2 regions of the Mesorhizobium sp. P2_F8 genome follow, and region 2 is predicted to be linked to the other one. Evidence: predicted binding sites of a transcription regulator. Region 2 holds the regulator's gene; the other holds the start of a gene.

Region 1 (3,410 bases), on a different contig from region 2:
AGTTTTCGTGCAGGGCTGGAGACGACTTGCCTCGACCATCCACAGACGGCATAGATCAGCCATGGAAACCTATCACCCACGCCGCTCGGTGCTCTACATCCCGGCCTCCAACGACAAGGCGCTGGCCAAGATCGCGCAGCTTGCCTGCGATGCCGTCATCATCGACCTCGAAGATGGCGTCGCCCCGGCCGACAAGATCGCCGTGCGTGAAAAACTGGCCGGCATCTTCGCCAACCGCCCAGTTGCCAACCACCTTGGCCGCCGCTGCGAGATGGTGGTGCGCGTCAATGCGCTGGCCAGCGAATGGGGCGCCGACGACCTGCTGGCTGTCGCTAGCTGCGAGCCCGACGGCATCCTGTTGCCCAAGGTCGACACGCCGCGCGACCTGCTTGAGGCCGGCGATGTGCTCGACGACAATTTTGCTCCCGACAGCGTGAAACTGTGGGCGATGATCGAGACGCCCAAGGCGCTGCTCAACATCGGCGCCATTGCCGAACTTGGCCGCGATCCGGCTTCGCGTTTGGCTTGTTTCGTTGCCGGAACGAACGACCTGCTCAACGGCACCGGCGTGTCGGCGACTCCTGACCGGCGCTACCTCGTGCCGTGGCTGATGCAGATGGTGCTGGCCGCGCGCGCCGGCCGCCTCGACATTCTCGACGGCGTCTCCAACGATTTCCGCGACCTCGACGCCTTCGCCCATGAATGCACGGAAGCGGCGGCCATGGGGTTCGACGGCAAGAGCCTCATCCATCCGGCCCAGATCGAAGCGGCGAACCTGGCCTTCGCGCCGTCCACAAAAGCCGTGGCCGAGGCACGCCTGGTGAAGGATGCCTTTGCGCTTCCGGAAAATGCCGGCAAGGGCGTGATTGCGCTGAATGGAAAAATGGTCGAGAGGCTGCACCTGGCGCAAGCTGAAAAATTGCTGGCGAAGGCGGCGGCCATCGGCGCATGATACCAGCCTGATGCTCGCGGGCTTTGGGCACTCACGACAGGAATTGACGGATGAAACTCTACCGCTTTCTCACTGGCCCTGACGATGCCAGCTTCTGCCACAAGGTGACTGCGGCGCTGAACAAGGGCTGGCACCTGTTCGGCTCGCCGACCTATGCCTTCGACAAGGAGGCCAAGACGATGCGCTGCGGCCAGGCCGTGGTCAAGGATATCGACGGTCAGGAATATGGGCCGGATACCAAGCTGAGTGATTGGTAGGCTTGGCGATTGGTATACGGCTAGCCCCCACGCTGGCGGGACAGCGCCCCCCTCTGTCCTGTCGGACATCTCCCCCTCAAGGGGGGAGATCGGATGTCGTGGACGGCTTTCGCTAATTTTCAGCGTGGAAGAAAAGGAGCGGAGGTTGAAACTGCCAATCTCCCCACTTGAGGGGGAGATGGCCGGCAGGCCAGAAGGGGGCGCGAAGGAATGAGACGCCAGTTCCTTACCGCTGTGCGCAAGCCTCTGACGTTCTACTCAGCCGCCTCTTCGATCTTCTCCATATCATCGTCCGACAGGCCGAAATGGTGGCCGATCTCGTGGATCAGCACGTGGGTGACGATGTCGCCCAGCGTTTCCTCGTTTTCGGCCCAGTAGTCGAGGATGGCGCGGCGGTAGAGCGTGATACGGTTCGGGCCTTCGCCGGTCTGCGGATTCCAGCGCTCGGCGATGCCGCGTCCCTCGAACAGGCCGAGCAGGTCGAAGGGCGTTTCCAGCGACAGATCGTCCATGATCTCGTCGGTCGGGAACTCGGCGATCTGGATGACGATCTCGCCGGTCAGCTTGCGAAAATCCTCCGGCAGATGGGCGTAAGCCTCCAGTGCCAGGAACTCCATTTCCTCCATCGACGGCGAAAGTTCGTCGTGCCAGCTGCGGGTCTTGTAGATGCGGGCCATGCTGTGTCCTTTGATCCCGGCATATAGGCTTTCGCGCCGCAATCGGCAAATGGCGGGGGTGGCCCACGCCTCCGACAAGCCCCGGGCAGGAATAAATTCCCCATGACTCCGCTTGACTCTTCCAGCACCCTCTGGAATCTATAGGAACATAACAGGAACAATTGTGAGTGAAAGCTGACCGTCATGGCGATGACCGCCGTGGCGCGGGAGACTGTTTTTGCCCTGCGCCGCCAGATCGCGAAGATCGAGGGAACGCTGCCCGAGCGCCTGCAGGCGCCGGCCGCCGCGGCTCCCGATGTTCGCGTCGACGCCGGCCCCAGCATCGATGTGACGATTGTCCGCCGAGGCGTTGCCGCGGCGCTGCCGGATGCGTTCCTGTCCACCGGCGTCGAGCGGCTCGATGCCGCCCTGAGCGGCGGCCTGCCGAAAGCCGCCTTGAGCGAAATCCATGGCATTGAAACCCGCGATGCCGGAGCCGTCGCCGGCTTCGCTCTGTCGCTCGCAAGCCTGATCCTCAAGCAGACGCAAGGGTTGCCGGTGCTCTGGATCGGCACATCGGAGATTTTTCGCGAGGCCGGCTTTCCCTATGCCAGGGGGCTTCATGCCTCGTTCGGCATCGAACCCGAGCAATTGCTGTTTTCCGAGGCGCCAAAACTTGTCGATGCGCTGTGGGTCGCCGAGGAGGCCGCCCGGATGACGGCGCTCGCCGCCGTCATCCTCGAGATCCGCGGCAATCCGCAGCGGCTCGACCTGACCGCGACGCGCCGGCTGCATGCCCGGGCACAGAGTGCCGGCCGGCCGGTGTTCCTGCTGCGGCAGGCTGCCGAGCCCGAACCGACGGCCGCACCCGTTCGTCTCATCGTCGCGTCGGCACCGGCGGTGCCGCGCGACACCATCGTCGGGCCGCTCGCCGGCTCGATCGGCCGCCCGGCCTTCACCCTCACCATCGGCAAGAGCCGCACGGCCCTGCCTGGACAATTCACACTGGAGTGGAACCCCGATGAACGCGCATTCGATGAAAGATGGGGCGACGAAAGAAGGGGCGAGGAAAGAGCAAAGAATCCTGTCGCTGTGGTTTCCCTATCTCGCGGTCGAAAGGATCCTGCGGCAGCGTCTGGGGCGGTCCTGGCGTTCCCGGCCGTCGGATCACCTGCCGCTGGTGATCAGCCACCGCAAGGGCAACGCGCAGCGTATCTCGGCCCTCGACGAGCGGGCTGAGGCGCTGCACCTGAAGCGCGACATGGGCATCGCCGATGCGCGCGCCATGCATCCGTCGATCGACATCGTCGAGGCCGATCCGCAAGCCGATCGCCGCCTGCTCGAAGGCCTTGCCGACTGGTGCGACCGCTACACCCCGCTGGTGGCGCTGGACGCAACGGACGGCCTGTTTCTCGACGTCACCGGCTGCACCCATCTTTTCGGCGGCGAACGCGCCATGCTGGACGACATCCTGTCACGCTTCTTCCATCAGGGTTTCGATGTCCGCGCCGGGCTTGCCGCGACACCGGGCGCGGCCTGGGCGGC
Region 2 (3,410 bases):
GGCGTCGTCGTTGCCGCAGAGCGCAGCTTCATCATGCTGGCGGTGATGCTGATTGCCGTGCTGTTCGATCGGGCGGCGCTGACCATGCGCAACCTGGCGATCTCGGCGATCGCGGTCATTGCGGTGTCGCCGCATGAAGTGGTCGGCCCAAGTTTCCAGATGTCGTTCGCGGCGACCGCGGCGCTGGTCGGTGCCTATGCCGGCTGGTCTGATCATCGTTCGGCGAAAACGAAACCGCCGCCGCCACGGCGATCTCTGCCTGGCTTTCTCACGCGAAAATTCTTGTTGGCGATGGGGGGCCTTGCCATGACCTCCATCATCGCCGGCAGCGCTACGGCGCTGTTTGCCATCTGGCATTTTCAGCGGGTGTCGCCGCTCAGCCTGTTCGCCAATCTCGCCATCATGCCAATCGTCTCGCTGGTTGTGATGCCTTTCGCCGTCCTCAGTGCGCTGGCGATGCCCTTTGGCGCCGATGGCCCCTTTCTTTACGTGATGGGCAAAGGCCTGACGGTGATGATCGCCATGTCCGGATGGATTTCCGAGCGCTCGCCGGTCGACGCGGTCGGGTTGATTTCGCAGCAGTCCGTCCTGCTGGTGGCGATTGCCTTGGTCATTGCGACGGTGGCGACGACATGGCTGCGGCTCGCAGCCCTTCCGTTCGCGCTTGCGGGCCTGTTGACCGTCTCGGACACGCCCGCACCGGACGTGCTGATCTCTGAGGACGCCAGGCTGGTTGCGCTGCCGATCGGGGCTGGCGAACTCGCCGTCAGCCGGGCACGCCCGAACGAATTCACGGTCGACAACTGGAAACGCGCGCTGACATCCGAGACCATCGTCATGCCGGAGGTGTTCAGCAAAGAAGACGGGCAATTCGAGATAGCCGATGCCGCCGAGCTGCCGTCGGGCGCGCCTTTCTATTGCACATCGGGCGTTTGCCTCGCCAAGCATCCGTCCGGTGCGATCATCGCGCATGTCGAAGACCGAAAGGACGCCTGGATGGCCTGCGGCTTCGCCGACCTGATCGTCATCAATGACGCCACGGCCTATGACCCCTGTCACAATCCACTTGTGCTCGTCATCACCAAGCGACAACTGGCCCGCAAGGGTAGTGCGGCCGTCTTCTTCGATCGCCAATCGGCGACCACGCCTGCGACGATCAGCTTCGCGGTGGACGGGTCATACCGGCCCTGGCACACGCAGCGCAAGTTTTCGCGCGAGGCGAGGGGCCTGCCACCCTACCGCAAACCCGAAAAGCCGGTCGCAAGCCCTGCTCAGTAGCGCCTGATCAGCCCGACGAGCTTGCCTTGCACCTTGACCCTGTCCGGTCCGAAAATGCGGGTTTCATAGGCCGGGTTGGCGGCTTCGAGAGCAATCGAGGCACCCTTGCGGCGGAACCGCTTCAGCGTCGCTTCCTCTTCATCCACCAGCGCCACGATGATCTCACCCGGGCTGGCTGTATCGGCATTGCGGATGATGACAGTATCGCCGTCGAAGATGCCGGCCTCGATCATCGAGTCGCCCTTGACCTCCAGGGCATAGTGTTCGCCGCCCATGATCATGTCCGGCGGCACCGAGATCGAATGCGTCTGGTGCTGGATGGCGTCGATCGGCACACCGGCCGCGATGCGTCCCATGACCGGGATCGACACGGCGGAGACCACGTCGTCGTCATTGCCGGCCGAAGGCATCCGCGAAGACGCAGGCTTGAGTTGCCGGCCAAGGCCGCCTTGACCGAGGCTGCCCTGGATGACGCTTGGCGAGAACTTCTTTGCCGCGTTGAGGCCTGGCGCGATCGAATCCGGCAGCCGCAGCACTTCCAACGCGCGCGCCCGATTGGGCAGGCGGCGAATGAAGCCGCGCTCCTCCAGCGCCGTGATCAGCCGGTGTATGCCGGATTTGGAGGCAAGGTCGAGCGCTTCCTTCATCTCGTCGAAGGATGGCGGAATGCCGCTTTCCTTGAGCCGTTCATGGATGAACATCAGCAGTTCATGTTGTTTGCGCGTCAGCATGGCAGCCCCCAGGTTACCCAAAACCAGAATCGGAAAAACAAACCCAGAACAAACACTATCTGTTCCAGTTGTGTTCCGCAACCGTTTAAAGTTTAATGAACTTGTTAAGGCGGCTGAAATTATTTGGCGCCCCGGCAGTCGTCGCGATCGACGCATGCCTGCCACCGCCGAGCGCTTGGTTGGATTGAAATTGCTATGGTTAATGGCCTGCGGCCCACCCTGTGTCGGGCTTGGCCTCGGCTAACGCTGGAGCTCGACAAGGGGGCTCGGTTCACTTCACCGGTCGTGGCTCCCGTGAACGAAAGGGAGCCAAAATGCCAACTTTGGCGGAGGAATTGCCCATATCGTTCCTCGTCGCATTACCGCTTTTTTGTGTTGCCGTCGCCCGCATGGACATAGACATGCAGCGTGTAGCCGATGTGGGCAACCATCAGGGTTTTCGCGCGCTCGATGTCACGATCCAGCGCCGCTTCCATGAGCGCGGTGTGATGTTCGATCGCGATGGCCTGGCGCAACGCCTCCATGGCCTCTTCGTAGCCATGCTGGAGACCGGCGGCCGCCCGCAAGGTTGGCGCCAGGCCAAGAAAGCGGTGATGGCGACGCAACTGATCCGCGATCGTGGAGTGGAAGGTCAGCAGCCAGGGGGATGTTGCCGCGCTGAGCAATGCCGCGTGGAAAGCCTCGTGCTTTTCATCCCATTCGTCGACCACTTCGTCGGACGGGTCGTCGACCGCGGTCCTGCTACGCGACAGCCTGTAATGGGCGGCAACGACGGCGTCCTCCCATTCACGGCCGCCTTTCTCGATCGATTCCTGGAGCAGAGGCAGTTCAACCACCAATCTGGCGCGTGACAGATCTTCCAACTCGTTGCGCGAGACCGCGGCGACGGCAAAGCCGCGATTGCTGATGGCGGTCACCAGGCGTTCTGCCTCCAACCGCGAGAGCGCCTCGCGCAGCGGTGTCCAGCCGATGCCGTAGCTGTTGCGCAACGCGCTGAGCTTGAGCGGCGCGCCGGGCTTCAGACGGGTGGTGAGGATATCGCGGCGCAGCAGCCTGTAGGCTGCTTCTGTCTTCGAGAATTGCTCGTCGTCCAGCATTGCCGACCATCCGTACCAATTGGTCGAGTGATTATATATGAAATCCTTCCATTGCGTAAATTATATATAATGTTTGACAACACCCAAGGGACTGCCCATGATCGCCAACGGTTTCACCTGATATGTTCATCTGAGCCCATGCGCGGGGATAGTCGACCATGAATGCAACTCTCGATCTCGCTGCAATCGAGGCGATGGACGCCGCGGATCCGCTGCGTTCCATGCGCGATCGTTTCGTCTTGCCGCAAGGGGTGATCTACCTCGACGGCAATTCGCTTGGCGCGGCTTCTCCCGCCGTCTTCGA

Evidence for each region. Region 2 encodes LexA, which represses DNA repair genes until DNA is damaged. Its sites were predicted from a motif close to TGTTCNNNNTGTGTTCNG; they were not measured.
Region 1: a site for LexA is predicted at 2,029-2,046, ahead of AC1DZP_RS22360 (ImuA family protein). Genes of this name have one in related genera too.

The regions. Positions count from the first base shown of each region.
Region 1 is NZ_JBFUFB010000009.1:97,163-100,572, forward strand. Features, by position in the region: gene AC1DZP_RS22345 (HpcH/HpaI aldolase/citrate lyase family protein) at 62-952, shown strand; gene AC1DZP_RS22350 (DUF1737 domain-containing protein) at 1,003-1,209, shown strand; gene AC1DZP_RS22355 (metallopeptidase family protein) at 1,464-1,886, opposite strand; gene AC1DZP_RS22360 (ImuA family protein) at 2,070-3,104, shown strand; gene AC1DZP_RS22365 (DUF6504 family protein) at 3,046-3,410, shown strand, end outside.
Region 2 is NZ_JBFUFB010000006.1:438,837-442,246, reverse strand. Features, by position in the region: gene AC1DZP_RS17760 (ComEC/Rec2 family competence protein) at 1-1,278, shown strand, start outside; gene lexA (transcriptional repressor LexA) at 1,272-2,009, opposite strand; gene AC1DZP_RS17750 (GntR family transcriptional regulator) at 2,369-3,106, opposite strand; gene kynU (kynureninase) at 3,265-3,410, shown strand, end outside.